3 regions of the Rouxiella sp. Mn2063 genome follow, and region 1 is predicted to be linked to each of the others. Evidence: predicted binding sites of a transcription regulator. Region 1 holds the regulator's gene; each other region holds the start of a gene.
The links. Region 1 encodes PhoB, which activates phosphate uptake and scavenging genes when phosphate is short. Its sites were predicted from a motif close to CTGTCATAAAACTGNCNNAT; they were not measured.

Region 1 (10,981 bases):
GCCTTGGAAATTCAGCAGGTTATCACTGAAAATAGCCGCAATGCCGATTACGCCACCTAATAATATGGCGCGATGTGGTGTTTGAAAACGAGAGAGTTTAGCTAAACCGGCCGGGAGATACCCTGCGCGAGCCAGGGCAAAAAACTGGCGTGAATAGCCAAGAATAATGCCGTGGAAACTGGCAATCAGGCCAAACAAACCAATCCATACCAACATGTGCATCCAGCCGGAATGTTCACCAACCACCATTTTCATTGCTTGCGGCAATGGATCGTTAATATTGGATAATTTGCTCCAGTCCCCGGCACTGCCTGCCATGATCATCACGCCGATCGCTAACACCACCAAGGTTAAAATGCCGCTGACATAAGCTTTAGGGATGGTACGTTTTGGATCTTTTGCCTCCTCGGCGGCCATTGCGGCTCCTTCAATAGCCAGGAAGAACCAGATGGCGAAAGGAATGGCAGCGAAAATCCCTGATACCGCAGGCAGCGAGAAGTGCGAGCTTCCTGCCCAGCCATTGAGCACAAAGTTACTTAGACTAAACCCTGGTGCGACCACCCCCATAAATACCAGCAGCTCCAGCACCGCTAACACGGTGACAATCAGCTCAAAAACAGCGGCTAATTTTACCCCGAGGATGTTTAGAGCCATAAAGACAAGATAGGCGCCAAGCGCCGCTACCTTGGGATCAAGGTGAGGATACTGCACGTTAAGATAAGCGCCGATCGCCAAGGCAATGGCCGGTGGCGCAAAGACAAATTCAATTAACGTCGCCATACCGGCAATTAATCCACCGAGTTCACCGAAGGCGCGACGGCTGTAAGCAAAAGGCCCGCCAGCATGAGGAATTGCAGTGGTCAATTCAGTAAAGCTAAAAATAAAGCAGGTGTACATCGTGGCAACCAATAAGGTAGTCACCAAAAAGCCAAGCGTTCCGGCAATACCCCAGCCGTAACTCCAGCCGAAATATTCCCCCGAGATAACCAGTCCTACGGCAATAGCCCATAGGTGCACAGTGCCAAGCGTTGGTTTGAGTTGCGATGTCATTATTATCATCTCCAGACAATCTAAGGCTGATGAGTCTCCGGCGGCGTTATCGCCTGCCGATGAGCAGGTATGTAGCGATAATGCATCACAGCACAAACACAAAACTTGACTCTGGCATCGCCGAACCGCCACGTCAGAGTCAAATTTCATCGCTCATCCATTATCCTGCGCTCTGCTGTCAACAATTGACCCTCTAGAGTCAAGCGGATAAACCCATCTGCTTTCATTCTGATGTCATTCCTCGCCGTGTATTGCGGGCTGAAGGAAACTGAACATTAACTGGCCCGGAGTGAATTCTGATGAATGCAAAACAGTCTGATACCTTGGATAACGCGAGTCTGTACCAGCTTGCAGAACAGGCGATAAAACGTTATTCCGCCAATGTACAAGGCCAACTATCGCTGCTCTGCCGCTCAGAAAACGCGACCTTTAAAATTTTGGCCTTCGATGGAAAACGCTATGCGCTGCGTATTCATCGTGGGGATTATCATTCACGCGAAGGTATTGAAAGTGAGCTGGCGTGGTTAGATGCTTTACAGGAATCAGGTATCCAAGTACCGCAGGCGCTGACCGGTCTTGATGGCCAGCAGGTACAGACGTTAATGGTCAATGAAACTGAAAGCCGTAATGTGGTGTTGTTTCACTGGATCGAGGGTGAAATGCCGACGACGGAAGTCGATCCTCGCGCCTTTATGCAGCTCGGTGAAGTGACTGGCAGATTGCATCAGCACAGCCGTCGCTGGCAACGCCCCGCCGGGTTTCAACGCATTTTGTGGGACAACCCAAGCATGGTGGGAGAGAACAGTCATTGGGGACGTTGGCAAGATGCGCCGCGTCTGACAGCGGCAGATCATCCGCTGGTGGAAGAAGCATTGCAGCAGATCGACAGCCGTTTACAGGACTATGGACAAGACGCACAACGCTTTGGTTTGATCCATGCCGATCTGCGTTTAACCAATCTGTTGATGCATAAGGGTGAGACGCGAGTGATCGATTTTGATGACTGCGGTTTTGGTTGGTACATGCACGATGCGGCGGCGGCAATCAGTTTTATTGAACACTATCCGCAGGCGGATCAGTGGCTACAACAATGGTTACGTGGCTATCAGCGTGTCTGTCCGATTAGCGACGCGGATCTGGCCATTCTTCCGACGATGATCGCGCAGCGTCGTATCCAACTGTTGGCTTGGGTGGGATCGCATGCAACAACGGAAATGGCGATAAGCCTGGGTGAACATTGGGAAGCGGAAAGTTTACGTTTGTGCCGCCATTATCTCGACACTATTGATCAGCCTCTCGCCATTGTTTGATCCCATATTTTGATCGTTAGCTATTCTGATCCCTAGCGTGTGGACCACAGCCCAAATCTGCCCCAGCGGTGAATTTGGGCTGATGAACAATAATATTTATCCTGTTATCTAGCATATCTGCTCATCTCGCGTTAACTCGGATTTTCCACACACTCTTTTAATCTATCCAGAAAATGCATGGCTGTTTGGCAACATGAGTGGTTGTACGCTGCCCGTTTTCTGTGCACCACTGCACAACCACAAGTCGCCAGAGACTCTATCTTAATCTCTAGGGGAAGGAGTAATCGCTGTCGCCCTGTCTCATTGGAGACTGCAGATTGGTATGAAACTTGCAGTACTCCATCATCTTTGATGCCAACAGAGTGAACCGATGATGCGGACAGATATCCTTCGTCAGGCCAGTCCGTTTGGTCTGACACAACATAACAGTAATTGCGGCGTACTCGCCGCCGCGGCTTCGGGCCTGAGCGATTTCATCCTCGGCAAAGGGGCGGATGTTGATCGGGTGCTGGGCACCTGTCATATCAACCCGGAATTGTTACAACAACCGACGATGAGTCTTGAACTGACCAACTACTGCAAGGTATTGGAGGAGGCCGCTCGCCAATCCGCTTGTGATAACTTTGGTCTGCTTTATGGCCGACAATTTAAACCTCAGTCATTGGGCTTAATTGGTTATATCGGGTTGTGTTCTGAGACGGCAGAACGGGCGCTGCAAAACGTGGTCAACGCGTTTCCTTTTCATCAACACAACACCCTGACGCGGCTGGTGGATAAAGGCGATCATTACCGTCTCGATTATCAGGTACGCCACGGCGGTATTTTATCGAAACGTCAGGATGCCGAGCTAACGTTGGGGATGATCCTCAATTTGCTGCGCCACGCGTTGGGTAAAAGTTGGAACCCGCGCGAAGTTCACTTTGAGCACCCGCGCCCGGAGCAATGGCATGAGCACTGCAAGATTTTCGATGCGCCGGTCTATTTCGACCAGCCCTATAACTCAATGTTGATCGTTAAAAGCAGCCTGCAACGTGCGATGCCAGAGCGTGACGCAACACTGCTAATGGTGATGCAAGACGCGATTCGTCGGCTCAATAGCGAGAGTTTATCGCCCCAATCGTTGGTCGATAGCGCCCGTTCTGGCGTACGTCGGGCCTTATTGCACGGCGAACCGGTATTAGATGAGCTGGCAGATAAAATGGGCATGTCACCGGCATCGTTACAACGCCGGTTGCGTGAACAAAATCTGAGTTTTACGACGTTGGTCGATAAAGTACGTTGCGAAATGGCGACCCATTATTTACAGCAACAGCAATTGCCCATCTCGGAAATGGCATTATTACTGGGATATTCGGAAGCCAGCGCCTTCTCGCGCGCTTTCCGCCGCTGGTTCGGCGTAAGCCCAAGGCAGTGGCGACAGGCGAGTCAGCATTAAAATCCGACACGCCTGTTTGGGTTTTAGCGGCTATTCACTGTGTACTTATTCACTGTGCACTCTAAACTCATTGCTCAATTGACTCACGCCCAGCCCGTTGACCTTTTTGACTTTAATTTGCACCGGAATACGATCTTTCATGGCTTCGACGTGGCTGATGACGCCGATAGTTTTACCCGAAGCGTTCAGGCTATCCAAGGCATCAAGCGCGGTATCCAGCGTGTCGGCGTCAAGCGTGCCAAAGCCTTCGTCGAGGAACAGCGAGTCAATACGGGTTTTGTCGCTTACCAAATCCGAAAGGGCCAGCGCTAGCGCCAGACTGACCAGGAAGCTTTCGCCACCCGATAAAGTGCGAGTATCGCGCACCGCATCGGCCTGCCAGGTATCAACGACTTGTAGTTCCAGTGCATCGCTGGTTTTACGCTGCAACAGGTAACGTCCGTGTAGTTTCTCCAACTGGCGATTGGCCAGATAAACCAGATGATCCAGCGTTAATCCCTGCGCGAATTTACGGAATTTTGCGCCATCGCTGGAGCCTATCATCACGTTGAGATAGCCCCAGTCGTCGCAGGTTTCCTGCGCCTGTACAATTTGAGCGATCAGCGTCTGTTGCCCGCTGTGTCGCAATTTATCGCTTTCTAACTGGTTTTTCACTTCACCTAAACGTTGCTGCAAGGTTTTTATCTGTTGTGACAGTTCTGTTTGCTGCGCCGTCAATTCCTCAAGCGAATTTTCGTTTTCAGCAAGATGGGCAGGGCGTGCCAGACGATGTTGTTCTAGTGTTTGGGTCGCGTCACCGAGCAGCGTTTGTGCCTGAGTCAGTTGCTGTTGCAAGTTCTCTTTACGTTGCTGCAACTGTTGGCGCAGCGTATCGTCAAGCAGAGCCTGTTTCACCGCCTCTTCATCAGCAAATTCGCTGGCGCTTAGCGCCTGTTGCCAGCTAGTTTCTGCCTGCTGTAAACGCTCCGTAGCCTGCAACTTTTGCTGTTGTGTGCTAACAACTTGACCGGTCAGCTTGTCGCGTTGCTCCTGCGCTTTATGCAGCGATTCAGCCGCATCGTTTACCGTTTTTTCCGCCGCCTGCTGCTGTTGATGTAAATGTTCACGTACCTGGGCAACCTGGCGGTCATCAAACAGTTCGTGGCGCTGACGGTTTAGCTCAGCCAGCGTTTTTTCACCTTCAGCAAATTGCGTTTGCAGGTGTGTTAGCTGCTCTTGCAGCTTCGCCTGATTTTGCTGCGTCAGCGTAGATCGCTCTGCTAGCAACGCGCTTTGTTGCTGGACTTTCTGCTGTTCGCTCGACGCTTGATTGACCGCATCTTTGGCCTGTTGCAGTCTGCGAGACAGCTGTTCATGTTGGCTGATAAGCGCCTGCAACTGTTGTTCTTGCTGGTCGAGCTCTGCTAACCATTGCGAAATCTGCTCGGCATCCGCTAAGCCAAAGGTGAGCTTTAGCGGGGCGCTGAGCTGCTGCCAGCTATCCAACTGGGTAGTTAACTGCTGCTGGTCTTGCTCCAGCTGGGCTTGCAGGCGCGAATGCTGCTCTTTGCGACTTTTGATCCTGGCGGCCAGCTCAATACCGCTGGTTTTAATAGCGTCGAACTCCTGTTGCATCTTCTCGACCCGTTGCGCGGTTTCAGAAGGTTTTATCTCCTGATAACTGTCAATCGCCGGGTGCGATGTTGAGCCACACAGCGGACAGGCTTGGCCGCTTTGCAAATTAGCGCGTTCAGCCGTGAGGCTGACAATCAACTCTTCACTTTTCAGCCGCGCTTTCACATCGTTGAGGTGCTCCAGCTGCTTTTGACACTGTTGGCGAATCTCACCCAGCCGTTGCTCTTCTTGCGCTAATTGCGTCTGATTTTGCGCAATATCCTGGCTCTGTTGTGCAACGCGGCGGTTCAGCGGTGCAAAGAGCTGCGAGAGAGAAAACAGCTGCTGACGTACTGGGCGTAGCTGCACCAGTTCGGCTTGTTGCTGCTGTAATGTCGCCAGCGGATGTTGCTTTTCCAGCTCAGCCTGTTGCTGCTGTTGAGCGGCTAACGCTGCCGTTAGCGTGTTTTGTCTGGCCAGATGCTGAAGGTTGAGTGCATCAAGCTTTTGGCGCTCTGCGGCAAGCTGTTCCTGCGCGGCGTTTTGCTCTTTTATCTGTTCTGCCTGCTGGGCTAGCGACTGCTGAGCATCAGCTTGCAATTTACGTCGTTGCGCGATGTCACTATCCAGCGGCAACACTTTTTCTTCAATTAGCGTCTGTTGCTGGCGCTGCTGTTGTATTTGTTGCTGTCGCGCCGTTTGCGCCTGTTCCAACGCCTGATTCAGCGGCGTCATTTGAGCAACCTGTTGCGCCTGTTGCTGGGTTAATTGGCTCAGTAAATGCTGTAATTGCTGGGTTTGTTGCACGCTGCGCTGACGTTCACTGAGCAGTGGCCGCAGTTTTTCTGCCGGTTCGCTACGTGCCAGTTGTTGTAACTGTGGTGCGGCTGCGGCGCTTTCTTGTTCTGCCGCCGTTAAACGTTGCTGTGATTGGCGATGCTTTTGTTGCACCTGCTGCCACTGTTGCAGCCAGTTAAGATCCTGTTGACGCTGCTGCGCCTGCTGGCCGAGGTTCGATTCCTGGGTATTCAGCGCGGCTAATTCTGTTTCCAGCGTTTGGCGCTGTTCTTCGCTCAGCAGTTCGATACCGGCCATGCGCTGATGTAAGCCATCGAGCGTAATTTTGGCTTCTTTATTTTGTTCAAATACGCGTTCGGACAACAGGCCGTAGATTTCTGTACCGGTTAACTCTTCGAGCAGTTCGGCACGATCATTGGCATCAGCATTGAGAAAAGCGGCAAACTGTCCCTGCGATAGCATCATCGATTTGGTGAAGCGGCCAAAATCCAGCCCGGTGAGTTCGGCAATGCGATCGAGCTTATCTCGGACTTTATCAGCAATAATTTTGCCGTCTGCCAGCAGCGCCAGCTCAACTTTTGGCGCTTGTAAATTACCGTCTGGCGACATTTTTGCCCGCCGCTGGCTCCAAAAAGCACGGTAGCCGACGCCTTTGACTTCGAATTCTACTTCTGCCAGTGATTCAGCAGTATGACGCGTCATTAACTCATTCTGCGTCGGTGTCACGTTAAGGCGCGGCGTTTGGTGATAGAGCGCCAGACAAATGGCATCGAGCAGAGTGGTTTTCCCCGCGCCGGTCGGGCCGGTAATAGCAAACAGACCGTTGCTGGCAAAAGGCTCGGCGGTGAAGTCGATTTTCCATTCGCCTTCCAGTGAATTAAGATTTTTTAAACGCAGGCTCAAAATTTTCATTGGGCATCCTCGCCGCTGGCAACCTGTTCAACGATTTGGGCAAACAGGGTACGCATCCGGTCATGACGATTTTCCGTGTCGCTGTTTTCCTGCGCTAATCGGCGTTCAAACACCTCGCTCACGCTTAACTCGGTGAGCGTCTCTTTTTCCTGCTGTTGCAGGCTGTTTTGTCGTTGTTCTTTGCTGCGTCGCAGCAACACCACTTCTACCGGCAGATCGGCGGTGAGCGCTTGAATGCGCCGTTGAATATCGCTGAGATAATCCTGGGTCGCCACTTCGATATCCAGCCAGACGGTTTTGTCGTCCTCTTTCCCAGCGAAAGCGGCTAATTGCTGCTCAATATCGGCCAAAGTTCCTTTGATCATCTGCATCGGCTGGTAAGTCGGCACGGGCAGCGCGTCTACGGTGCTCAGCGCATTCTGGCTAAACTCCAGCAAATAGACGCTTTTGGGGCTGTTTAACTCATCAAAACTTAGGGCAATTGGCGAGCCGCTGTAACGAATATGCTGGCTTTTGGCCACGCACTGCGCGCGATGAATATGGCCGAGTGCGACGTAATCGGCTGGGGGAAACGCCTGTGCCGGGAAGGCATCCAGCGTACCGATATAGATATCACGTACTGAATCGGATGTGGTGACACCAACGGTGGTCAGATGGCCGGTGGCGATAATCGGTAGCGCAACCCCCAGGCGTTCGCGCTCGGCCAGCGCCGCTTGGTACAAACTGGCGTAGTGCGCGGCAATGGCTTCTTGCAAGGCCAGTTGTTTGTCATTACCCGATTGTCCCGCCTGACTGGCAAGCAGGTCGCGCGGGCGTAAAAATGGCACGGCGCAGACAATTGCCCCCGGCTGGCCGTTGCGGTTATTGAGCACCATAATTTGCTGCGATAAATCGTCGCTGACGGTGGCAATAACCTTGGTATTGAGGCAAGAGAGCAGCTCACGAGATTCATTAAGCGTGGCGACGGAATCATGATTACCCGCCAAAATAATGAGCTGGCAGCCGGTGCGTTGTAGCTCAACTACAAAGCGATTATACAATTCACGGGCATAGCTAGGCGGCGAGCCGGTATCAAAAATATCGCCGGCGACGATAACGCCATCAACCTGATGCTGTTCAACTTGCTCGATAAGCCAGCGTAAAAAGGCTTGGTGCTCTGGCGCTCGGCTTTTGGTGAAAAAGTATTGGCCGAGGTGCCAGTCGGCAGTATGAATCAGGCGCATCGCGTTCTCATGGTTAGAGGAAAATAGTGTCGTTAATTATAAACGTCGTATTGGGTGGTTGTCGTTGAAAAATCAGGAAATGATATTTGTATGACGCAAGCCAGACATGTTTACTACACTTAACTTCGGCTTGTAATGATTTTCATAAATATGTCACAAAACTGACGCATAATGTTGCTCGCAATCAAATAAAGATCGCTAACTTATTGGCAGGTTCCACGATGGCAAGACGCATATTAGTTGTTGAAGATGAGGCACCAATCCGCGAGATGGTGTGTTTTGTATTAGAGCAAAATGGCTATCACGCCGTAGAGGCAGAAGATTATGACTCTGCTGTCAGCCGTTTAATCGAACCCTTCCCTGAACTCATCTTGCTAGACTGGATGTTGCCTGGTGGTTCTGGCATTCAGTTTATTAAACATCTTAAACGTGAGGCGTTGACACGGGAGATCCCGGTCATGATGCTTACCGCCCGTGGCGAAGAAGAAGATCGGGTTCGCGGCTTGGAAGTGGGTGCGGATGATTACATCACCAAACCGTTTTCTCCGAAAGAATTAGTGGCGCGTATTAAAGCGGTGATGCGTCGTATTTCCCCAATGGCTGTTGAAGAAGTGATCGATATGCAAGGTTTAAGCCTTGATCCTTCCTCTCACCGAGTGGTTGCTAATGAGCAGGCGCTTGACATGGGGCCTACCGAATTTAAACTACTTCATTTCTTTATGACGCATTCTGAACGCGTTTATAGCCGTGAGCAGCTGCTGAATAATGTTTGGGGCACTAACGTTTATGTGGAGGATCGTACAGTCGATGTACATATCCGCCGTTTACGCAAAGCGTTGGAAGTGAGCGGTCACGACCGGATGATCCAAACCGTTCGCGGAACCGGGTACCGTTTTTCAACGCGCTATTGATTAGTTTCTACGGGGAAACCGTGTGTTAGAACGCCTATCATGGAAGCGCCTCGCGGGTGAGTTGTTTTTATTTTGCTTACCTGCGTTTATTCTCGCCATTTTTATTGGCCATCTCCCTTATCTACTCTTAGTGTCGGTATTTGCGGCACTGGGCTGGAACTACTATAACCAGCTAAAACTTTCTCATTGGCTGTGGCTGGATCGCAGCATTACGCCGCCTAGCGGGATTTGGAGCTGGGAGCCGCTGTTTTATGGTCTAAACCAGATGCAGATGCGTAATCGCCGTCGTCGCCGTGAATTAGCGTTGCTGATTAAGCGCTTTCGCAGCGGGGCTGAATCTTTGCCTGATGCAGTGGTGCTGACCACGGAAGAGGGCAATATTTTCTGGTGTAACGGACTGGCGCAGGTATTACTGGGCTTTCGTTGGCCGGAAGATAATGGCCAGCATATCTTCAATCTGGTGCGTTATCCTGAGTTTCGTTTGTGGATACAGAGTCGTGATTTTAGCCGAGCGCTGAATTTGCAGCTCAATAATGAGCATCATGTTGAGTTCCGTGTCATGCCATATTCTGAAGGTCAGCTGTTGATGGTGGCGCGTGATGTGACACAAATGCATCAGTTAGAAGGAGCTAGGCGCAACTTCTTTGCTAATGTTAGTCACGAATTACGTACCCCGCTAACCGTGGTGCAAGGCTATTTAGAAATGATGGTGGAGGCGAAGCTCGAAGAGCCTTTCCGCAGTAAAGCCTTAGATACCATGCAAGAACAGACGCGACGAATGGATGGGTTGGTCAAGCAACTGCTCACCTTATCGAGAATTGAAGCGGCCACTAATATCGATTTGAATGAGCGAGTCGATGTTCCGGTAATGTTAGGCATGATCGAGCGTGAAGCACAGACGTTAAGTTCAGGTCGCCACGAGATTGTCTTTACCGTTAATAACCAGCTCAAGGTATTTGGCAACAATGACCAGTTGCGAAGTGCTGTTTCCAATCTGGTTTATAACTCGGTGAATCATACGCCAGAAGGCACGCGCATTGAGGTGAGTTGGCAGCAAACACCGCAGGGCGCTAAATTCGAAGTAAAAGATAACGGACCCGGCATTGAAGCACAGCATATCCCACGTTTAACCGAACGTTTCTACCGAGTCGATAGAGCACGTTCGCGGCAAACCGGAGGCAGTGGATTGGGGCTGGCAATCGTGAAGCATGCGCTAAGTCATCACCATGCTCGGTTGGATATTATCAGCCAAATGGGCGTCGGCAGTTGTTTCACCTTTACCTTGCCGCAGCGGTTTATTGTGCCTCATACACAACAAGCTGAAATTTTCGTTAAGAATAAATAAGTTCCACGACTTAGCGGAAAGTTACCGTTTAAAGGCATCATAAAAGTGTGTGAAATGCTGAATTTTTGGTTATTTCACGCACTTTTTCGTTTTTTAGCGCATAACACGCTCATCATTGCTCAAAAATAATACACATCAAATGGCGTGTTTTTTGATTTAACTGGCATTAATTACTGATTCTGCATAATTGTGCAGTGGAAATCTCTGCTTTTATGATCCAGCCTTGCCTTTCCGCACTATAAACGTTTACCTTAAGCGCCGTTGCTCCCCGACACTTCCTGCATATCTGTACGGCTTTATAGCTATATAGCTCCATAAAAACAGAGCTCCCTAAGAACATAGCCTTCTGCATCCGAAGTAACTTGGGCATATCCTTTTAGACAGTGGATGATAATCGTCACCAG
Region 2 (10,981 bases), on a different contig from region 1:
ATCTATGAAGACGAAGGCGTGCTGATGATTACCCCAGCGGCCACCAATGCTGACCTGACCACACGTGGTTATAAGTTGGTGATGCGTACCACCGGTCTGGACTCCGACCAAGGGCCAACGGCGGCGAAATACATTCTGAGCGCCATCAAACCAAAACGTATTGCGGTAGTACATGACAAACAGCAATACGGCCAAGGCTTGGCAACCTCAGTGCGCGATAGCCTGCAAAAAGCCGGTGCCAATGTGGTGCTGTTTGAAGGAATCACCGCTGGTGATAAAGACTTCTCTGTGCTGGTCGATCGCCTGAAGAAAGATAACGTCGATTTTGTCTACTTTGGCGGCTACTACCCAGAGATGGGACAAATCCTGCGCCAGGCTAAACAAGCCGGTCTGGATGCTAAATTTATGGGTCCAGAAGGCGTGGGTAACTCTTCGCTGTCAAACATCGCCGGTGCCGCTTCTGAAGGTATGTTTGTGACGCTGCCAAAACGTTACGACCAGGTACCTGCTAACCAGCCGATTGTGGCGGAGCTGAAAGCCAACAAGCAAGATCCAACCGGGCCATTTGTATGGACCACTTACGCTGCACTACAAGCGTTGACCACCGGGATGGAGCGTAGCGGCAGCATGGAACCTGCGGATATTGCCAAAAACCTGAAATCTCAATCGGTAGATACCGTCATGGGGCCGTTGAGCTGGGATGAGAAGGGCGACCTGAAAGGCTTCGAGTTCGGTGTCTTCGAGTGGCATAAAGACGGCACTTCAACGCCTATCCAATAATACACCTCTCATTACTTAATGCTTTCTCCCTCGCTAGATGTTTATAGATATTTATCTGGCGAGGGGTTGCAGCACCAGTTTTCAACACCCTTGAAGAATAAGGATAGGGTATGTCAGAGCAGTTTCTTTATTTCCTACAGCAGATGTTTAACGGCGTCACGCTGGGCAGCACCTATGCACTGATCGCCATCGGTTACACCATGGTTTACGGCATCATCGGCATGATTAACTTCGCCCACGGCGAGGTGTATATGATTGGTAGCTACGTCTCTTTCCTCGCCATTGCCGGGCTGATGATGCTGGGGATCGACGCCAGTTGGCTGCTGATTGGCGCCGGTTTTATTGCCGCGATGGTGATTGCTAGTGCCTACGGTTGGAGCATTGAGCGTGTCGCTTATAAGCCGGTGAGAAACTCCAAACGTCTTATTGCGCTGATCTCCGCTATCGGTATGTCGATATTCTTGCAAAACACCGTCAGCCTGACCCAAGGTTCCCGTGATTTAGCGCTGCCAAGTCTGGTCACCGGCCAATGGACGCTCGGCCAAACCAACGGCTTCGCTGCGACTATCAGCACTATGCAGCTGATTATCTGGGTTGTTACCTTTTTGGCGATGCTGGCATTGACCCTGTTTATCCGCTACTCGCGTATGGGCCGTGCGTGCCGCGCCTGTGCCGAAGATTTGAAAATGGCCAGCCTGCTGGGTATCAGTACTGACCGTGTTATCTCTCTGACCTTTGTTATCGGTGCTTTAATGGCGGCGGTTGCCGGTGTATTGCTGGGGCAATTCTACGGGGTGATCAACCCGTATATCGGCTTTATGGCCGGAATGAAGGCCTTCACTGCGGCAGTATTGGGCGGTATCGGTAGCATTCCTGGCGCAATGATCGGCGGTCTGATTCTGGGCGTAGCCGAGGCATTAACTTCCGCTTATTTGAGCACAGAATATAAAGATGTCGTCTCCTTCGCACTGCTGATTGTGGTGTTATTGGTGTTGCCGACCGGTATTTTAGGCCGCCCGGAGGTAGAGAAAGTATGAAACGTCTCAACCTGTTCAACGCGCTGCTTTCAGCGTTTGTCTTATTAGTTTTAGCCTCTTTTATCATGGGGTTGCAACTAACACTCGACGGCACTCATTTGGTGGTGCGCGGGGCGGGCAATGTGCGCTGGACGTGGATTGCCGTTGGTTGTGCGGTGGTGTTTGTCTTCCAACTATTACGTCCTCTGTGGCAACAAGGGCTGAAAAAAGTCTCTGGGCCGGGCTGGGTATTGCCCAGTTTTGATGGCAGCACACCGCGACAAAAATGGTTGGCGCTGGTACTGATTATTGCCGCTTTGGTCTGGCCGTTCTTGGTGTCACGCGGTAGCGTTGATACCGCCACGCTGACCCTGATTTACATCATGTTGGGGTTAGGCTTGAATGTGGTGGTGGGGCTTTCCGGGTTGCTGGTTCTGGGGTACGCCGGTTTTTACGCGGTTGGCGCCTACACTTTTGCGTTGCTTAATCATTATTACGGCTTGAGTTTCTGGGAGTGTCTGCCGCTGGCGGGGCTGGTTTCTGCGGCCTTTGGTTTACTGCTTGGCTTCCCGGTGCTGCGGTTGCGCGGTGATTATCTGGCGATAGTGACGCTGGGTTTTGGTGAGATCGTTCGTATCTTGCTGCTCAATAACACCAATATTACCGGTGGTCCGAACGGTATCAGCCAAATCCCGAAACCCACGCTGTTTGGTCTGGAGTTCAGCCGCACGGCGCGCGAAGGTGGCTGGGATACCTTCAGCCATTTCTTCGGCCTGCAATATGACCCAAATGACCGCATTATTTTCCTCTACATGGTGGCGCTGCTGTTAGTGCTGCTGACGCTATTTATCATTAACCGCCTGCTGCGAATGCCGCTGGGACGGGCATGGGAAGCGTTACGTGAAGACGAAATTGCTTGTCGTTCTTTAGGGTTGAACCCAACGCGTATCAAGCTAACCGCTTTTACTATCAGCGCCGCTTTTGCCGGTGTCGCCGGGACGTTATTTGCTGCTCGTCAGGGGTTTGTCAGCCCAGAATCCTTCACCTTTGTTGAGTCTGCTTTTGTATTAGCCATTGTAGTGCTAGGCGGGATGGGGTCGCAGTTTGCGGTGATTCTGGCGGCAATTTTGCTGGTGGTATCGCGTGAACTGATGAGGGACTTGAATGAATACAGTATGTTGCTGCTCGGGGCATTAATGGTGTTGATGATGATTTGGCGACCGCAAGGCTTATTGCCAATGAAACGACCGCAGTTGAAGCTGAAAGTCGCGCAACAATCTACTGAAGGAGAGCAGGCATGAGCCAACAACCTCTGCTGTCCGTCGAAGGATTATCGATGCGTTTTGGCGGCCTGTTGGCGGTTAATAACGTTGCCTTGCAGCTTAATCAGGGCGAAATCGTTTCATTGATTGGCCCAAACGGTGCTGGGAAAACCACGGTATTTAACTGTCTGACCGGTTTTTATAAGCCAAGCGGCGGCACCATCAAATTACGTGACCAGCATCTGGAAGGCTTACCCGGCCAGAAAATTGCGCGTATGGGCGTGGTGCGAACCTTCCAGCATGTGCGGCTGTTCCGTGAGATGACGGTGATTGAAAACCTGCTGGTGGCGCAACATCAACATCTTAAAAGCGGCGTATTGGCCGGACTGTTTAAAACGCCGGGATTTCGTCGTGCCGAAGCGGATGCGTTAGATCGTGCCGCAGTGTGGCTCGAACGCGTCGGGCTATTGGCGTTAGCTAACCGCCAGGCCGGTAATCTGGCTTATGGCCAGCAGCGTCGTCTGGAAATCGTGCGCTGCATGGTGACCCGTCCAGAATTGTTGATGCTGGACGAACCGGCTGCTGGTTTGAACCCGCGCGAAACGGAAGAGCTGAACCAATTGATCGCCGAGCTGCGCAATCAACATCAGGTATCGGTATTGCTCATTGAACACGATATGAAGCTGGTGATGGGTATCTCAGACCGGATTTACGTCGTTAATCAGGGTACGCCGCTGGCACAGGGTACACCGAATGAGATTCGTAATAATCCAGATGTGATACGCGCGTATTTGGGCGAGGGATAGCTGCCTATCCCATTAAGGCTATTTTATTTGCTATTTTGCACTCGGGCAGTGCTCGAAATCCTCACGTACTTGCCTGTACGCTGCGGTTTCTGCGCGCAGTCCGAGCGCAAACTGGCTGCAACAATAACGCCTACTGAGATAGGCAGGGATCAACATGCTGTCATTTAATAACGTTTCCGCCCATTACGGCAAAATTCAGGCGTTGCATCAGGTCAGCCTGCATATCAATCAAGGCGAAATTGTCACCCTGATAGGTGCTAATGGCGCGGGAAAAACCACCTTGTTAGGTGCGTTATGCGGCGAGCCGCGTGCCACACAAGGCTCAATTGTCTTTGAAGGGCAAGATATTACTCAGTGGCCGACGGCGAAAATCATGCGTGGCGATATTGCCATTGTGCCGGAAGGTCGGCGAGTATTTTCACGTATGACAGTGGAAGAGAATCTGGCAATGGGCGGTTTCTTTGCTACCCGCGAGCAATATCAGCAGCGCTTGCAGCACGTTTATGCGCTGTTCCCGCGTCTGCAAGAACGTCGTGCTCAGCGTTCTGGCACCATGTCCGGTGGTGAACAGCAAATGTTGGCGATTGGTCGTGCGCTGATGAGCCAACCACGTTTGTTATTGCTTGATGAACCTTCTCTGGGGTTAGCGCCAATCATCATTCAGCAGATTTTCGACACTATTCAACGCCTGCGTGAAGAAGGGATGACGATTTTCCTAGTCGAGCAAAATGCTAATCAGGCATTGAAACTCGCTGACCGTGGCTATGTGTTGGAAAACGGTCACGTGGTGCTGGAAGACAGCGGCGCTGCGCTGTTAGCCAATGAAGCGGTGAGATCGGCGTATTTGGGGGCATAGTCTTAGATTTTTACTCGGTTAATTCAAAACACAAAGGGTGCTTAAGCGGCACCCTTTGTCCTTTCTAGGAAATATCTTTAGCGGCTACCCGCTGTTCATGCAGCTGTCACTCTTCTGTCATATAAACGCTATTTTTCTGTCATTTAGTCATGTCATTTTAGCCTCGATTTGAAGAAATTTTTTCTTACAGGGCTACACACCTACCTTTTCTGGAGACAGGCATGCTTAAGCAAGCAATAACTAAAACGACGCTTTGCGTGGCGCTGGCATTATCATTCAGCACTCAGGCGATGGCAGTAACTGAAATTCCTTTCTGGCATTCGATGGATGGTGAATTAGGCAAAGAAGTTAACTCTTTGGCCGACCGTTTTAACCAGACGCATCCTGATTATAAAATCGTGCCTGTCTATAAAGGTAAGTATGACCAAGGGTTAGCAGCAGGCATCGCGGCGTATCGCAGCGGCCAGGCACCCGCTATCTTACAAGTTTATGAAGTTGGCACCGCGACCATGATGGCAAGTAAAGCGATCAAGCCGGTCTATCAGGTCTTTGCTGACTCAGGTATCAAACTCGATTCTGCCCAGTTTGTTCCGACCATTTCTGGTTACTACTCAGATTCTAAAGGTCAGTTGCTGTCCTTACCGTTCAACAGCTCTACGCCGGTGCTGTACTACAACAAAGACGCTTTCAAGAAAGCCGGTCTGAACCCAGATGAGCCGCCAAAAACCTGGCAGGAACTGCAGGCTGATACTGACAAGCTGCGCGAAGCCGGCATGAAATGTGGCTACTCCAGCGGTTGGCAGGGTTGGATCCAAATCGAGAACTTCAGCGCCTGGCATGCTCTGCCAATCGCGACCAAAAATAACGGTTTCGATGGTACTGACGCGGTTCTGGAATTCAATAAGCCAGAGCAAGTCAAGCACATCCAGATGCTGGAAGATATGAACAAGAAGGGCGACTTCACTTACGTGGGCCGTACCGATGAATCTACCGCTAAGTTCTACAACGGTGACTGTGCCATTACTACCGCTTCTTCTGGTTCACTGGCTGATATCCGTCAATATGCCAAGTTCCACTACGGCGTTGGCATGATGCCTTACGATGCTGACGTGAAAGGTGCACCACAAAACGCCATTATCGGCGGCGCGAGCCTGTGGGTAATGAACGGCAAAGACAAAGCAACCTATAAAGGTGTTGCTGAGTTCATGCAGTTCCTGACAACACCTGCTATTGCTGCGGAATGGCACCAGAAAACGGGTTACCTGCCGGTAACGACCGCCGCTTATGAACTGACTAAGAAAGACGGTTTCTACGACAAGAATCCAGGTGCTGATGTGGCCATTCGTCAGATGATGAACAAGCCACCATTGCCATTCACCAAAGGTCTGCGTCTGGGCTATATGCCACAGATTCGTACCATTGTTGATGAAGAGTTAGAAGGCGTATGGAGCGGCAAACAAACTGCTCAGCAAGCGTTGGATAACGCTGTTCAGCGTGGAAACCTGTTGCTGCGTCGCTTCGAGGCTTCAACTAAGTAACGACTTGTAGCCCGATGCCTGCCGGTATCGGGCTAACCCTGTGATGCGTGAAGTGGGGGCGTTCACAGGGAATGTCGAGACCGTCGTTTGACTCGTGCTCCAATTTTTACAGGTTCTACGTTTGTCGATTGATTCTCCGTTTTTTTAAATAGTTCCTGCCGGGTTTTCCCGGCATTTTGTCTTAGCGAGTAGATGATAATGAGTGCACATCGTCCCGGTTTTAGTTGCAGTTGGCTGCCCTATGCGCTGGTTTTACCGCAACTACTGATCACCGTGGTTTTCTTCCTGTGGCCGGCCGGTCAAGCATTGTGGTATTCGTTACAAACTGTTGATCCCTTTGGTCTATCAAGCCAATTTGCTGGCCTGACTAACTTTACTCAACTGTTCCATGACCCGTACTACCTCGCCTCGTTTTACACCACGATGAAGTTCAGTTCGATGGTGGCAATTATCGGGTTGGTGGTATCACTGTTTCTTGCTGCGCTCGTCGATCACGTGGTGCGCGCCAGCCGTATTTATCAAACATTGATGATCCTGCCTTATGCTGTGGCACCGGCGATGGCGGCAGTATTGTGGATGTTCTTATTCAGTCCGGGACTTGGATTGATTACTTATTTCCTTAACACACTGGGCTATACCTGGAACCACGCACAAAACAGTGGTCAGGCGATGTTCCTGGTGGTGTTGGCATCGGTATGGCAGCAGATTAGCTACAACTTCTTATTCTTCCTGGCCGCGTTGCAATCGATCCCTAAATCTTTAGTTGAAGCCGCAGCCATCGATGGCGCAGGCCCGGTGCGTCGCTTCTTTAATCTGGTCTTGCCGCTGATTACGCCGGTTAGCTTCTTCTTGCTGGTGGTCAACCTGGTTTATGCCTTCTTCGACACCTTCCCGGTTATTGATGCCGCGACCAACGGTGGCCCGGTACAGGCAACGACGACGCTGATTTATAAGGTATACCGCGAAGGCTTTACCGGTCTGGACCTGTCGAGTTCTGCCGCGCAGTCGGTGATTTTAATGGTGCTGGTGGTTGGTTTAACCGTCATACAGTTCCGCTTTGTTGAACGTAAGGTGCGTTACCAATGATTGAAAACCGCAGAGGGCTGGATATTTTCAGCCACATTATGCTGATCCTGGGCGTGCTGGTGATTTTGTTCCCGCTGTATATCGCGTTTGTTGCGGCAACACTGGATAACAAACAGGTGTTTTCTGTGCCAATGACGCTGATCCCCGGCGGGCATCTCTGGGAGAACATTCGTTATATCTGGACGCACGGTGTGGGCGACGGTAGCAGCGCGTTTGGTCGTATGTTGTTAAACAGCTTCATTATGGCGCTGGCGATTACGATCGGTAAGATTTCAGTATCGATTTTGTCGGCTTATGCCATCGTTTATTTCCGCTTTCCGCTACGTAACTTGTTCTTCTGGCTGATTTTCATGACGTTGATGCTGCCAGTTGAAGTGCGTATTTTTCCGACGGTACAGGTTATTGCTGACCTGAAGATGATGGACAGTTACACCGGTCTGACCCTGCCGTTGATGGCATCGGCCACCGCAACTTTCCTGTTCCGTCAGTTCTTTATGACCTTGCCGGATGAACTACTGGAGGCGGCGCGTATTGATGGCGCAGGCCCGATGCGTTTCTTCTGGGATATTGTTTTACCGCTGTCGAAAACCAATTTGGCAGCCCTGTTTGTGATTACCTTCATCTACGGTTGGAACCAGTATCTGTGGCCGTTGCTGATCACCAGCAATCCGGCGATGAGCACGGCGGTTGCCGGGATCAAAGGCATGATTGCCAGCGGTGATGCGACCACCCAGTGGAACCAGGTAATGACGGCAATGATCCTGACTTTATTACCACCGTTAGCGGTGGTGCTTTTGATGCAGCGCTGGTTTGTGCGCGGTCTGGTAGATAGTGAGAAGTAATGCGAAATGGCTAATTTAAAACTACAGGCAGTCACCAAGTCTTACGACGGTAAAAATCAGATTATCAAGAGTATTGATCTTGATGTCGCCGATGGTGAATTCATCGTGATGGTTGGCCCATCGGGTTGCGGTAAATCTACCTTGCTGCGTATGGTCGCGGGCCTTGAGCGTACGACCAGCGGCGATATCTATATTAACGACCAGCGCGTGACTGAAATGGAACCTAAAGATCGCGGGATTGCGATGGTGTTCCAAAACTACGCGCTGTATCCGCATATGACCGTGTTTGACAACATGGCTTATGGTCTAAAAATTCGTGGTTTTGGCAAAGCGCAAATCGAGAGCAAAGTGGCTGAGGCAGCACGTATTCTTGAACTTGGCCCATTGTTGAAACGCAAGCCGCGTGAGCTGTCCGGCGGGCAGCGTCAGCGTGTGGCGATGGGGCGCGCTATTGTGCGTGAGCCAGCCGTCTTCTTATTTGACGAACCGCTATCTAACCTTGATGCCAAACTGCGTGTGCAGATGCGTCTTGAGCTGCAACAACTGCATCGTCGCTTACGTACCACCAGCTTGTATGTGACCCACGATCAGGTAGAGGCCATGACATTGGCTGAACGAGTGATTGTGATGAACAAAGGTGTGGCGGAGCAAATTGGTACGCCATCCGAAGTATATCGCCGTCCAGCCACCTTGTTTGTTGCCAGCTTTATTGGTTCTCCGGCGATGAACTTGCTACCGGGGCAGCTCTCCTCGAACGGCAGCACGCTGGTGATGGAAGGGGGCTTCCAGCTCGCCTTGCCACAAGCGCGTCCAGAATGGGGCGGCCGCGAATTGACACTGGGTATTCGACCAGAGCATATTCAACTGTCGGACGATGTGCAGCACGGTATTCCGCTGACTATCAATACGCTGGAATTGCTGGGTGCCGATAACTTAGTGCACGGGAAATGGGCGGAAAGTAACGTGGTGGTTCGCCTTAACCATGAATACTGCCCACAGCCAGGGACTTCGCTGCGTCTGGTTCTCCCGCAGAATGCACTACACTTTTTTGACAGTAAGACCGGATTACGGATGGAGTAACAATGAAAGCTTGGCCTTATCCACGAATCGTCGCGCATCGCGGCGGCGGTTCACTTGCCCCGGAAAATACCCTGGCAGCGATTGATGTTGGTGCCAGTCATGGCCACACCATGATTGAGTTTGATGCCAAATTGGCAGCAGATGGTGAGATCTTCCTGCTGCATGACGACACGCTCGATCGCACCAGTAATGGCTGGGGCGTTGCCGGCGAGCTGAACTGGGATAAATTGGTTCAGTTGGATGCGGGCAGTTGGTATAGCGCGAAGTTTGCCGGTGAGAAGTTACCGACGCTGTCTGAGGTCGCGGCACGTTGTGCCGAACACGGTATGTTGGTCAATATCGAAATCAAACCGACGACGGGTACTGATGAGCTAACGGGTAAGCAGGTTGCATTGGCTGCACGTAGCCTGTGGCAAGGACAAGAGGTTGCACCGTTGCTCTCTTCGTTCTCCGTTGAGGCATTACGTGCCGCACAGCAGGCGGTGCCTGAATTGCCACGCGGGATTTTGCTCGATCATTGGGATGATAACTGGCTGGCGTTAATCCGTGAACTGGAGTGCGTGTCGCTGCACATCAATCACAAAGAGCTGACCCAAGAGCGTGTTGAACAGCTTAAAGAAGCCGGTTTGCATATTCTGGTTTACACCGTTAACACCGCAGAAAGAGCACATCAATTGCTGAGCTGGGGTGTGGATTGTATCTGTACTGACAAAATCGATTTGATCGGGCCGGATTTCATATAGCAGGTACGGCTGATTTGTGGGTAAGTATGAAGGCGGATATCATGCCTTCATACTTTAAATTGTCTTTATACCCGCAACGCCAACAGTTTTGGGTATAGATTGGCAATAATTAGTGTTTCAACAATGTTGGTAACTGGTTTTGCAATTCTAGCACGCAAGAATCCATATATTTTTCGGTAGTCTTCTTCACTAATGCATAGCCATTTTCCTGCCAGTCAGCAAGTTTAGCGACATCTGGTTTTGGTGAGCAACCTGCCATAATAAAGGAGGAGAACATATTGCCATCCTCAGGTTTTTTATAGAACTTCACCGTATAACGTAATTCATAGTTTGAATTTTCGGTAGAAAGGTCTTGGTATACTAATAACCATTTTGCCGCGACGATATTCAAATCATTTTTATACTGATATCCATTACCATTTTTCTGCAACCAATCAGCAATAACCAGTTTAGCTTTAGGTTTTAAATAGGCTTCGGTTGGTTCTGGAAGAGTATCAATATTGTTGCCCTTCAGAGTATCTTTGCTAAATGTTGATGCAGAGATCCCTCGTGCGAGAACTGATGCCAGTACGTTAATACCAACACCGACGCCAGTGTGGGCTGGTGTAACTTCACGCAGATGTAAATCAGCATATTGATTGTTATTTAACTCTGCCGAAACGAAGCCAGTATATAGAGCAACGCTGCTGCCATTTGCTGCAGTGATCTTATCTGTGTTGGGAGTTGTAGCACAAGCAGCTAACATTAACGTACTAAAAGTCACTCCTAACCCTTTTAAAATATTCATGACAAACCTTTTCCTGCGTCTAGTTATTTCTATTTTATAATAAGTTTATTATTAATCCTGAAAGTTACTTGGATTAATAAGCCGCAAGAATTTAGAGCAATACGCGAACTAAAATCAATCATTAAGTGAAATTATTAATTTCATAATAAGAAAAATCTTAAGATTATTGGAAGGGGCTATATTTA
Region 3 (10,981 bases), on a different contig from region 1:
AGTGAAGATATCTGCTGTATCTTCGTCTTCAACTTCAGTAACGGCTTTGCGGGTATGGTTAGCAACCACGGCATAACGTTCAGCCAGTGCTTTCAAGTGTTCTTGCACCGTGTGGATATTGGTCGGGTAGCTTTTCAGCGGGGTTTTATCGTTAACCACTTGCACTGTACCTAATGCTACGCCACCCAACTGCACTACGCGTTCGGCGATGTTATCTTGATGCTCTGTGATGGCTGCGCGAAAACCGTCTAACATTTCATGTACGGCAATGAAGTTTGCGCCACGCATATTCCAGTGAGCCTGTTTAGTAATCAGCGACAGGTCGATGTATTCGGTCACCAGGCGATTAAGTACTTTGATCGTATCGAGCTTCACACCTTCATCAACGTCGTTACGAGTGTAAAGAAGTTCAGAAGATTTCGTTTTTACCAGTTTAGCGGTACTCATGTTGATATCCTCTTAAGTTGAGTAGTTTTTACCCTTCTTTTGGGTAGTATGTCTCGAACAGTAAATTTTCAATAACGTTATGTTTTCTTAAAACACGAATTTGGTTACGGAAATAAGTATAGCAAGATTTTCTGATGTTGCCGGAAATTAATACCTATTGATTGTATTGATATAACCTACTGTGTTTTTTTGAATCTCTTTCCCTTATTTTTCTTGCGCTTTATTTCAAGGTGGAAATATGAAATAGCGTTAATGAATAACCTAAGGTCTTATAAGCTATATATCAACCCTGAAAATTAAATTGTTTTTTAATTTCTTGATTTTTATTGTTTTTATTTTCATAAATGAAAGTGTTTATCATTTTCATTACTTTTATTTTATCGATTCAATAACTGGTGCGATTATTTGAAACATATTGTGATGATATTGACGGTTTCTTGACTTTAGTCTGATAGTCGTGATTGTAGTAGATGTGAGCTGTAACCAATGATAAAAGTGGCAGGGAATATATTTCATACCCGCGCCACTCTTTAATATAAGACCTGCAATACTCAGTATTAAATCGATACTACATCGAAATCCTACCGCTGTAGAGCACCGTACCGGTCGGTTGTCCGGTGGGTGATCCGCCTTTTGGCTCTAGGCTGATAGCCAGTGTGACGCCGGATTCAGGCATATTGGCTGCCAGTGTTAGTTGCGTCGGTGACTGAGTGTCTAATAATCCCAGGGAGCGTGGTTTACCTCCTCCTGGAATCGCCCAGAGTTCGAGGCTATGGTTGGCCGATATGCCAGCGGTTTGCAGCGGCGTCAGCGTTAGACTGCGGGTACTTTTATCCGCGCTGACCACCCATTGTCCCTGATTGGCAGCACTCTGAGCGTTCGTCAGAATCGCCACTGGCACTAATGGGGCGGGTTGTACCAGCAATCTTGGCATCAGTAACAAGGCCGCTAAACCCGCAGCAATTGCCCAGCCGAGATAACGGGTCAGCGGTGTGGTGCGTTTTGCTGAAACTGTCGGGAGCGGTTCTAATGAGACAGGTAACTGACGCTGAATTTTTTTCCATACCGATGGCGGTGGTGTTATGAGTGGTAAGCTGTTGTCGAGCTGGGTGAAAGCCTCTTGCCAGCGGATAACCTCGGCCGCCAACTGCGCGTCTTGGCGCATGTGCTCTTCGAACTGCTGTCGCGCTGGGCCACGCAGCGTGCCGAGCGCATATTCTGCCGCCAGTGCGGCACGATACTCCCGTCTGTTTTTCATAGGCCCACGCAACTTTTTAAATGATCCAAGGCGCGACGGATCCAACTTTTAATCGTGCCAAGCGGTTGTTGGAGATGTTGCGACACTTCGCCGTGCGACAGCCCTTGATAATAAGCCAGCACCAGACTTTGTCGCTGTTCTGATGGCAGATGCGCCAGGCAATCGGCCAGCACTTTGGCGTCACTGTCTTGTTGTAGCTCATATAGCGGTTGATCTATAGACTCCGGCAGTTGTGCGATACCGTCATCTTCGAGTTCAAGCCATTGATTATCACTGCCGCGCAGCCAGTCAATAGCCCGGTTACGCACAATATGTGTTAGCCAGGTAATGGGGGAGCTGAGCGCAGGATTGTAAGACGAGGCCCGGTTCCACACGGTAATAAAACTGTCGTGCAGCACTTCCTCAGCCCAGGCGTGACGCCGCAGCATACGCAGCGCCACGGCAAACAGCCGGGGGGATGTCAATTTGTAGAGTTGTTCAAATGCATGACGATCGCCTTGTACTATTGCGCCCATCAGTTTTTTTTGATGGGCGAGTTCGTCATCCGAGCCGCTGTTTTTCAGCAAATTGTCATGCATCTTCCATCCCCGATGTTGCTGAGTTGCGTCTTTGAGCCGCAATGTCGATTCTCAGTATAGTCGGTTTTATTTCGGCATCAGCACAGTATCGATAACATCGATCACGCCATTTTTCTGCTGCACATCGTAGGTACTGATATTGGCCACATCACCCTTAGCATCCTGTAGTTGAATATTATGTGGGCCATTACTTATTAACCATAATGCTTGGCCATTGACCGTTTTCAGCTCGGCTTTGCCGCCACCTTTTTTCAGCAGCTTTTCTAGATCTTTCATCTCATATTTACCGGCGACAACATGATAGGTAAGGACGCTGGTGAGGGTGGCTTTGTTTTCTGGTTTTAGCAGATTATCCACGGTACCGGCGGGGAGTTTGGCGAATGCGGCATTGGTTGGAGCAAACACAGTAAAAGGCCCTTTGCTGGCGAGCGTATCCACCAGCCCGGCGGCTTTTACGGCGGCGACTAATGTTGTGTGATCTTTGGAGTTTATTGCATTCTCAACGATATTTTTTGATGGGTACATTGCAGCCCCACCGACCATCGTGGTGCCAGACATCATTGCTGCCATTGACGCAGTGCTAAACATCAGCGAAGCACACAGAGCGGTACGGATAAGCGTTTTCATGATGTAATCCTTATTTAGGTTGAGTTGATGAGGCCTAAAGCGATGAAGACTTGGCCTCACATCTCTACATACGAATCAACCGAGTGTTTTGGATGCATGAAAACGAAAAAATAATGATGATTATTTTTTAATGTGTTAATTCATTGTTTTGGTTTGATTTTTAATTATGGCGTTAGTAAAACCACGCCGGGCCGCGTGGTTTTGATTTTTCAACTTAAGGCTTCACTGGTTCCGCTTTGGTCAAAATATTGCCTTCCCACCCTTTTTGCGCGTAATTAGCCAGATGCTTGATTTGACGTACCGGCTGCTGGGCGTCGAAGTTAATCTGCCCGAGGTCTACCCAAACTTGTGAGGCGGCAAACACCGATTTGAAGTGATACTCATGATGGCTGAGATCGGCAATGGTGGTCCAGTAAGTCGCATCGCCTTTATTTTGCTCAGGGTGCTTGGTGTATTGCTCATAAACTGCTAACTCTTTTTGCTCCTCTTTGGACTCTGGGTAGCCAATAGGATCGGCAACATTGTTGACTACCGATAGGATAAATCCTTGAGCCTGATCTTTATTATCTGGCTGGGGTACGTTCTTCAAATTAAAACTGGCGCGCACAAAACGCTGATCGGGTTCTTGACCGCCGGGGATTTTCTCACGAGGAGCATTTTTATACTTTGCCCAATTGATCAGCTGCTTATCAAAAGAGGGTTGATTGGTCATTACCTGATAGCTTTTATCGTGGTAAATATTCACCTTGCCGTTATCTATCTCAATAATGGCCGAGTCACCGCTGAGGTCTTCAATGGCAATATGCTTAGTATCCGAGGCGTAATCTATCGGCATTCTCTTGGCTTCAAGCCTGACATCATTTTTAATCGCGCTAACCGCTTCGTTAACGGTCGAGAAATTATCCAAAATATAAGAGAGCCACGCGCGGCTTTCTAATACCGGTTTGTCTTTGTTGCTCGTCTGAATCTGGCTGCCGTTGGCGTAATACTGCGTGTGGCCTGCGAGGCCTTTTTCATTCATACCATCCATCGGAAATACACCATCGGCATAAATAACAACGCTGCCGTAACGTGTTTTCCATTTTGCGGCTTTCGGGTTATCACCGCCATTATGATCCACGCCTCTTGGCGTGATCACTAAAGCGGGATCGACAGGACCGAAAAAGTCCAGATTACGAGCACTGATCATATATCCGGGATAATTGTTTAAAAAAACGCGGGTACAGGCTGTGGCCTGGTCGGCCAGTATTCCCCCAGCGGCGAGACCAATCAGCAATGTGGCTACTTTGGTTTGAGATGTTTTCATGATGCGACTCCATTTGCATGAGTAAATGAACAGCCGGTGCTGTTCTATGAAATCAGTATAAGGAGCCGCATTTTTGCGCCGTTCAGATTTTGTGCCCAAATCTTGTATGGCGCTGGAGAGATGACACAGAAAGCTCATTCTTTCTGTGTCAAAAGTTGTGGTGTTTCTCTTACGAGGGACGATCGGCGGTGTTTTTTATCTCGACGGGGACAATTTTAGCTTTGCGTTGCATGGTCAACGTCGAGCCTGCGGAGGCAACAACGATGGCCGCTAGTGCCAACCACTGCATGGCTTTAAGCTCTTCGCCGAGGAAAATGATCCCGGAAAGTGCCGCGATAGCGGGTTCCAGACTCATTAACGTACCAAAGGTTTTTGCTGGCAAGCGGGTCAGCGCCATCATCTCTAACGAGTAAGGCATTGCGGAGCTGAGTAGGGCAATGGCTAATCCCAACGGCAGTACCGCCATGCTGAAGATCGAACTCTCCGCCTGAATCATGCCAACCGGGAAGAAGATTAATGCGCCAATCATTGAACCTAATGCTGCCGTGCCTGGCCCATAACTGCTGCCTGCTTTCTTACCAAAAATAATATAGACCGCCCAGCAGGCCCCAGCTATCAATGCATAGCATGCACCTAGCAGATCAACATCACTTACGCCGTGTCCAATCGGCAATAAGAAATAGAGGCCAGCAACCACCAGAATGACCCAAAGAAAATCAATCGCTCGTCGGGAGGAGAACATGGCGACAGCCAGCGGCCCGGTAAACTCCAATGCCACCGCAATACCCAGCGGAACGGTGCGAAGCGATAAATAAAAGACATAGTTCATACAACCGAGCGCCAGTCCGTAAATTAATAACGCGCGGAAGTTGCCGCCACTTATTTTTAGGCGCCAGGGTCTAAAATAGAATAAGAGAATAATGGCACCCATCCCCAGACGAAGAGCGGTAACGCCCTGCGGGCCGACGATCGGAAACAGCGATTTCGCCAGAGCGGCTCCCCCTTGTAATGAAAGCATGGCGACAAGTAATAAACAGATCGCTACTAAAGGTGAACTAGGTTTAGGGAGGGTAGCGGCAAGAGGGGCTGAATGATTTGAAGAGATAGCATCGGACTGGTTTTTCACTGTGTGGTTATCCCTTACTCAGTTTAAGCGTTATGGCTAATACATAGACATGACAATTTAATGATGTGTGTGGCGGCTTTGATAAAATGGCCGCTAGTGTAGAGGAATCTTATGACAGAAAAACGTAAAAAAAATTTTAAAATAGATCGATTCAGGCCTTTTCTTGACATTAATTGACTAAAAACCACGCGTCTTTTTAAGATTTATCTGCTAATCTAAAAAAGTTCAATAAGTTTTCCTTATATTCTTAAGTCTTAAAATTTGTTTAAAAACAATGACTTTTTATTAATTGGAAACTTTACGTTACATCATATGACGCATTGGACACCTTATATCAGGCAGAGTTTCACAACGCTTTTTGGTATATTTTCACGGTGAAGGTTTTTTGGTTCCCATTTTGAGGTGATTTATGAAAAAAATTGCGTGTCTTTCAGCATTAGCTTGCTTAGTAGCTTTAGGTTCTTCAAGTGCATTCGCTGGTACTAGCACCGTAACTGGTGGTTATGCTCAAGGTGATATGCAAGGCGTAGTGAACAAAGCTAACGGCTTCAACTTGAAATACCGTTACGAGCAAGATAGCAACCCACTGGGCGTTATCGGTTCTTTCACTTACATCACTAAGAACGCGTACAACGACGGTGACAACTACAGCAAGTCACAATACTACGGCATCACCGCTGGTCCTGCTTACCGTCTGAACGACTGGGCAAGCATCTACGGTGTTGTAGGTATTGGCTTCGGTAAATTCCAAAACAACGACAATTCAAGCTCTACCGATCTGCGTGATAAAAATTCTTCAAGCGACGTTGGCTTCTCTTACGGTGCGGGTCTGCAATTCAACCCAATCCAGAACGTTGCTCTGGACTTCTCTTATGAGCAGTCTCGTATCCGCACCACAGACGTTGGTACTTGGATCGCTGGCGTTGGTTACAGCTTCTAATTTAACAGAACAACGCGCGTCACTTGCTGACATTGCGATGATCTGAAAAATCCGCCTCAAGGGGCGGATTTTTATTTCTGACTACTGCTCACGCATTCCGCTATTGTCGATGACAATTCCAACTCAGATTCCGCTAAACCAGTTGTAGCCTTGATCCTCCCAATACCCGCCAGGATAGTCATCGGTGACAAAAATAGCGCCGATATGTTTGGCATTCTTAAAGCCCAACTTAGTTGGCATACGCAACCGTAGCGGGTAACCGAAGTCTGGTGGCAATGGTTCACCACCAAAATCCAGGGCTAAAATTGTTTGTGGATGCAGCGCCGTCGCCATATCAATACTCGAGTAGTAACGATCATCACATTTAAAACCAACATATTTCGAATTCAGATCGGCCCCAACGTGCTCAAGAAATACCTTAAGTGGCACGCCGCTCCATTGACCGATGGCACTCCATCCTTCAATACAAATTAAGCGGGTAATTTGGCTGCTCTGTGGCAAACGTTGTAATTGCTCTAATGTCCACGGAGTTTTCTTTTGTACCTTGCCAGAGACCTCAAGCCGGTAATTAGGGATATCGATTTCTGGCACATTATATTCTGGGTAGTAGGCGTTAAAGCGGAAAGGTTTGGTGATCTGATCGGCGCGATAAGTCTGTGCCAGTTTGGTACCACTAAATAACCAGCCTTGTACACGGTCATTCCAGCGCGACATCGCCCACAACACTTTATCAACCTCATCACCATCTTGCATATTACAACCTGTCAGCATCGATACCGCACCGAGCGTGAGTCCAGATCGTAAAAACAAGCGGCGTTGAATATTAACCAGTTGTTTGCGCTGGTCTGGCTCAAGTATGACTTTAGGCCGTTTAGATTTCTCAGGCATCGGTGTCACCTTCTTTTTTGCCGCCGGTTATCATGGCTGGTAGCGTTTTAGGTACCATAATCACCATGAAAACATGCACAACGACAAATAAAACAATGCCGCTCATCCCGAAAAAATGCAGGTAACGAGCAGTATCAAATCCGCCCATTAATTTTGCCAGCCAGCTTAGTTGCACCGGTTTCCACATCGATAATCCCGATAACACCATCAGTACACCGAGCAGTAATACGCCGATATACATGATTTTTTGTATCGCGTTGTAATGCCCTGATTTGTGCGGCAAACGCCAGGTCACTGCGCGTCGGATGTCTTGGCATATTGATGCTGGCGTCACCGGCAGGAAATCACGTTTAAAATGGCCGCTGCAAAATCCCCAAATGAGATAAAGCAGCCCGTTGGCGACTAAAAACCACATAATAGCCAGATGCCAGCCAATATTGCCGCCGAGCCATTCGCCGAGCGTAGCCTTTTGCGGAAAACTAAAATTATCAAATAAAGGATCGGCGTTATAGATCCCCCATCCGCTAGATACCATGCCAATCATGGCGAAGAAATTAACCCAATGAGTGAGGCGAACGGGCAAGGAGTGGGCTTTTTTATGACGCATCGTCAGCTCCTGATTAATGGGCAGAGAGTCGAGATTTTTGCTATTAACACACTGCCAGACGGGATCACTACCTTGTCCAACAGTGTGTTGGCTATCAGACTCAAATTAATTACATCGGTGGAACAACGCCGTCCTTGCCTGCGGCAATACCGCGTGCGGTTAAAGTGCCTTGAGCATCTTTGGTTGCAAATAGGACAATATGCGCACCCGCTTTCAACAGGCTGCGATCGGCTGGTGCGAGCAGTACAACCGGAACATCATCAGGCACGACAACGGTTTTCTCGCCATTTTGATATTTGACCGTTAAGGTGCGGCCATTGCTATTAACCAGTTTGCCCACGGTGCCATTGGTCATGGTATTGATTTTGCCATCGGCAGATTCAAAAGGATTAAAGCCTTCGCCGCTGCCACGCAGACTCGGCGCAAATACGTGAACTTCTAAGGCTTTGAGCGTGCCATCCGCTTGTGGAACGGCGGCAGTCCCGATGAAACTATCCGGCTGTATATCTGACATTTTCCCTTTGGTCACTTGGGTGACTTTAGTTTGCTCGGTCAACTGTACATCCAGTTTTTGTCCTTGGCGCGTAGTCACTTCGATTGACGTTGGCGTGACGGAGTCAATTGTGCCGCGCGTTGGTGAAATGGGGTGTACGGCATCAGCGGCAAACGCACCGCTCGCGAGAGTTAACGAAGAGACCAATAACGATGAAAGCAATAAGCTAGCGATACGGGAAGACCTAATCATGTTGTTCTCCAGATAGTTTGCATAGGGAAGTGTGGCGATAAATTTCTTATGTAGTTCGGGTATAACACAGCTAAATCGTGCTTATTTGGATGTGTGTCACGCTCAGAGTGGATGATGGAAAGGGTTAGGGTGATGACATTTTGATGACAATATTGTCATCAACGGTTGAGGCAAAGATTGGTAAACTTCGTGGAGTAAACCTGCTACGTAGTTTTCTTATCTATACCCTGTATCTTGAAGTTTCTTGGGTATACATGATTTTTACCCTTGTGGAGCCTGTATGCGGATACTGGTTATTGAAGATGATGTCAGCACTGGCGACTACCTGAAAAAGGGCTTGGGTGAGGCGGGTTATCGGGTCGATTTGGCCCGCAACGGCGCTGATGGCCTGTTCATGGCGCTAGAGGAGAATTACGACGCCATTATTTTGGATGTTATGTTGCCAGGATTGAATGGCTGGCAAGTGATGGAAGTCCTGCGCAAAAAAAGTGATGTGCCGGTACTGTTTTTGACCGCTCGCGATGAAGTACAGGACCGTATCCACGGGCTTGAACTAGGTGCTGATGATTATCTGGTAAAGCCTTTCTCTTTTACCGAGTTGATGTTGCGTATCCGTACTTTACTGCGTCGTGGCACGGTACGTGAAGCCGATACTTATGCGATTGCCGATCTGTATTTAGATGTGTTGCGCCGCAAAGTGACGAGAATGGAAACCGTAATTCCTTTAACCAATAAAGAATTTATGTTGCTGCATTTGCTGATGCGTCGTGAAGGCGAAGTGTTATCGCGTACCATGATCGCCTCGCAGGTCTGGGACATGAACTTTGATAGTGATACCAACGTGGTGGATGTCGCCATAAAACGTCTGCGGGCCAAAATTGACCGTGCTTTTGATGTGAAGCTGATTCATACGGTGCGTGGTATTGGCTATGTCTGTGAAGTACGTGATTATGAGTAATCTCTTCGGCAGCCAATCGCCTGGACGCGGATTATCCCTTACCCTCAGATCGGCACTGTTATTCGCCTTGCTTGCTTCTATGGTGGTCAGCGCGGTAGGGATTTATCTTTATTACGCCATGAAAGACGAGATGACGCATCGCGGCGAGGCGCAGTTGAGCGGTCGCGTGGAGTATTTCCGGCGTTTGCTCGCCAAAGATTTTCCGTTACCTGAGCTGAGCCATAATCCCAGTCTATTTGAGAATATGCTGGGTAATGAGCAGGATATTTTACGTTTCAACGTGCTAGGTCAGTCCGCTCTCATTAATGTTAATCCTTCCGGTTTGGTCTTGCCCGATATTGTGCCGGTCGTTGAAGACCAACTTATTTCAGCGAAAAGCATTCATTACCTTGATGCGCCAGACGGCACGCCGGTTATGTTTACTGCGGCGCTGGTCAAAATGCGCGATGGTTGTATCGTCAATGTATTAGCCGCGCATTTTATGAACGGTGAAGCACGCATGCTGGCAAGATTTCGTCTGGAAATCATCTCCTCAGTGGTGATTGCTTACCTACTGATTGCTGGCCTTGGTTTTGTGGTGATCCGCCGTGGATTACATCCTTTGCGCAAGATGGCCGAAGAAGCCGCAGGTATTGATCCCACTAGCTTATCAACTCGCTTGAGCACGAATAATGCGCCGCTTGAACTCCAGCAACTGATCCTCTCTTTTAATGCCATGCTTGACCGATTAGCCGATGGTTATCAGCGTTTAACTCAGTTTTCAGCCGATTTGGCCCATGAAATCCGCACGCCGGTCGGCGCGCTGATGGGGCACTGCCAGGTGGCGTTATATCAAGTCCGCACCGTCGATGAATATGAAACCTTACTGGCGAATAATATGCAGGAACTCGAGCGTATTTCTCGGATGGTGGAGAATATTCTGTTTTTAGCTCGAGCGTCGCATGCGCACTCGGTGCTGACCATTGCACCCTTGGCACTGGCTTTAGAAACGCAAAGAGTGAGTGACTATTTTGAGGGGTTAGCGGAAGAACGCGGCATCAGGTTGCATTGTCAGGGGCAAGGCACACTCTATGCCGACGCATTGTTGTTCCAGAGGGCGTTGAGTAATTTGGTTGCTAATGCAATTCATTATGGCGATGCGCAGAGCCCGGTGAATGTGTGGGTTGAACAACACAGCAGCAATATATTAATTCACGTTGATAATCACGGCACATCCATTGCGCCAGAAAAACTCGATAAGCTGTTTGACCGTTTTTATCGCGCTGACCCGTCACGCAGCGAAGGCGGGCATTCTAATGGTCTGGGGCTTTCTATTGTGCGGGCGATTATGGCGCTGCACCAAGGGCAGGTGACTGTGCAGAACCTGGCCGCTGGGAAAATACGTTTTACGCTGCATTTCCCTAATGTTGCGGTCAGGTAGATAAGTGTACTGCTAGCATATTGATTATAAATAAACCCTAAATGACTATAAAATAATCGATCATTTTTTGTTTATTTAAAT

Region 2: the regulator PhoB is predicted to act here: its motif matches at 4,824-4,843, upstream of ugpB (sn-glycerol-3-phosphate ABC transporter substrate-binding protein UgpB).
Region 3: the regulator PhoB is predicted to act here: its motif matches at 8,653-8,672, upstream of ACL9RG_RS15820 (heavy metal response regulator transcription factor).

The regions. Positions count from the first base shown of each region.
Region 1 is NZ_JBMOUD010000008.1:100,606-111,586, reverse strand. Features, by position in the region: gene eat (ethanolamine permease) at 1-1,050, opposite strand, end outside; gene ACL9RG_RS13400 (phosphotransferase enzyme family protein) at 1,350-2,360, shown strand; gene qhpR (AraC-like transcriptional regulator QhpR) at 2,734-3,795, shown strand; gene sbcC (exonuclease subunit SbcC) at 3,841-7,098, opposite strand; gene sbcD (exonuclease subunit SbcD) at 7,095-8,321, opposite strand; gene phoB (phosphate response regulator transcription factor PhoB) at 8,543-9,232, shown strand; gene phoR (phosphate regulon sensor histidine kinase PhoR) at 9,255-10,577, shown strand.
Region 2 is NZ_JBMOUD010000013.1:93,846-104,826, forward strand. Features, by position in the region: gene ACL9RG_RS17535 (branched-chain amino acid ABC transporter substrate-binding protein) at 1-780, shown strand, start outside; gene livH (high-affinity branched-chain amino acid ABC transporter permease LivH) at 891-1,817, shown strand; gene ACL9RG_RS17545 (high-affinity branched-chain amino acid ABC transporter permease LivM) at 1,814-3,097, shown strand; gene livG (high-affinity branched-chain amino acid ABC transporter ATP-binding protein LivG) at 3,094-3,864, shown strand; gene livF (high-affinity branched-chain amino acid ABC transporter ATP-binding protein LivF) at 4,019-4,720, shown strand; gene ugpB (sn-glycerol-3-phosphate ABC transporter substrate-binding protein UgpB) at 4,942-6,258, shown strand; gene ugpA (sn-glycerol-3-phosphate ABC transporter permease UgpA) at 6,457-7,344, shown strand; gene ugpE (sn-glycerol-3-phosphate ABC transporter permease UgpE) at 7,341-8,186, shown strand; gene ACL9RG_RS17575 (sn-glycerol-3-phosphate import ATP-binding protein UgpC) at 8,193-9,266, shown strand; gene ugpQ (glycerophosphodiester phosphodiesterase) at 9,269-10,009, shown strand; gene ACL9RG_RS17585 (hypothetical protein) at 10,119-10,796, opposite strand.
Region 3 is NZ_JBMOUD010000010.1:172,266-183,246, forward strand. Features, by position in the region: gene dps (DNA starvation/stationary phase protection protein Dps) at 1-447, opposite strand, end outside; gene ACL9RG_RS15775 (anti-sigma factor) at 1,016-1,705, opposite strand; gene ACL9RG_RS15780 (sigma-70 family RNA polymerase sigma factor) at 1,702-2,283, opposite strand; gene ACL9RG_RS15785 (fasciclin domain-containing protein) at 2,350-2,910, opposite strand; gene ACL9RG_RS15790 (linear amide C-N hydrolase) at 3,125-4,216, opposite strand; gene rhtA (threonine/homoserine exporter RhtA) at 4,386-5,321, opposite strand; gene ompX (outer membrane protein OmpX) at 5,752-6,282, shown strand; gene ACL9RG_RS15805 (molybdopterin-dependent oxidoreductase) at 6,406-7,170, opposite strand; gene ACL9RG_RS15810 (cytochrome b/b6 domain-containing protein) at 7,163-7,777, opposite strand; gene ACL9RG_RS15815 (hypothetical protein) at 7,887-8,522, opposite strand; gene ACL9RG_RS15820 (heavy metal response regulator transcription factor) at 8,803-9,480, shown strand; gene ACL9RG_RS15825 (heavy metal sensor histidine kinase) at 9,452-10,900, shown strand.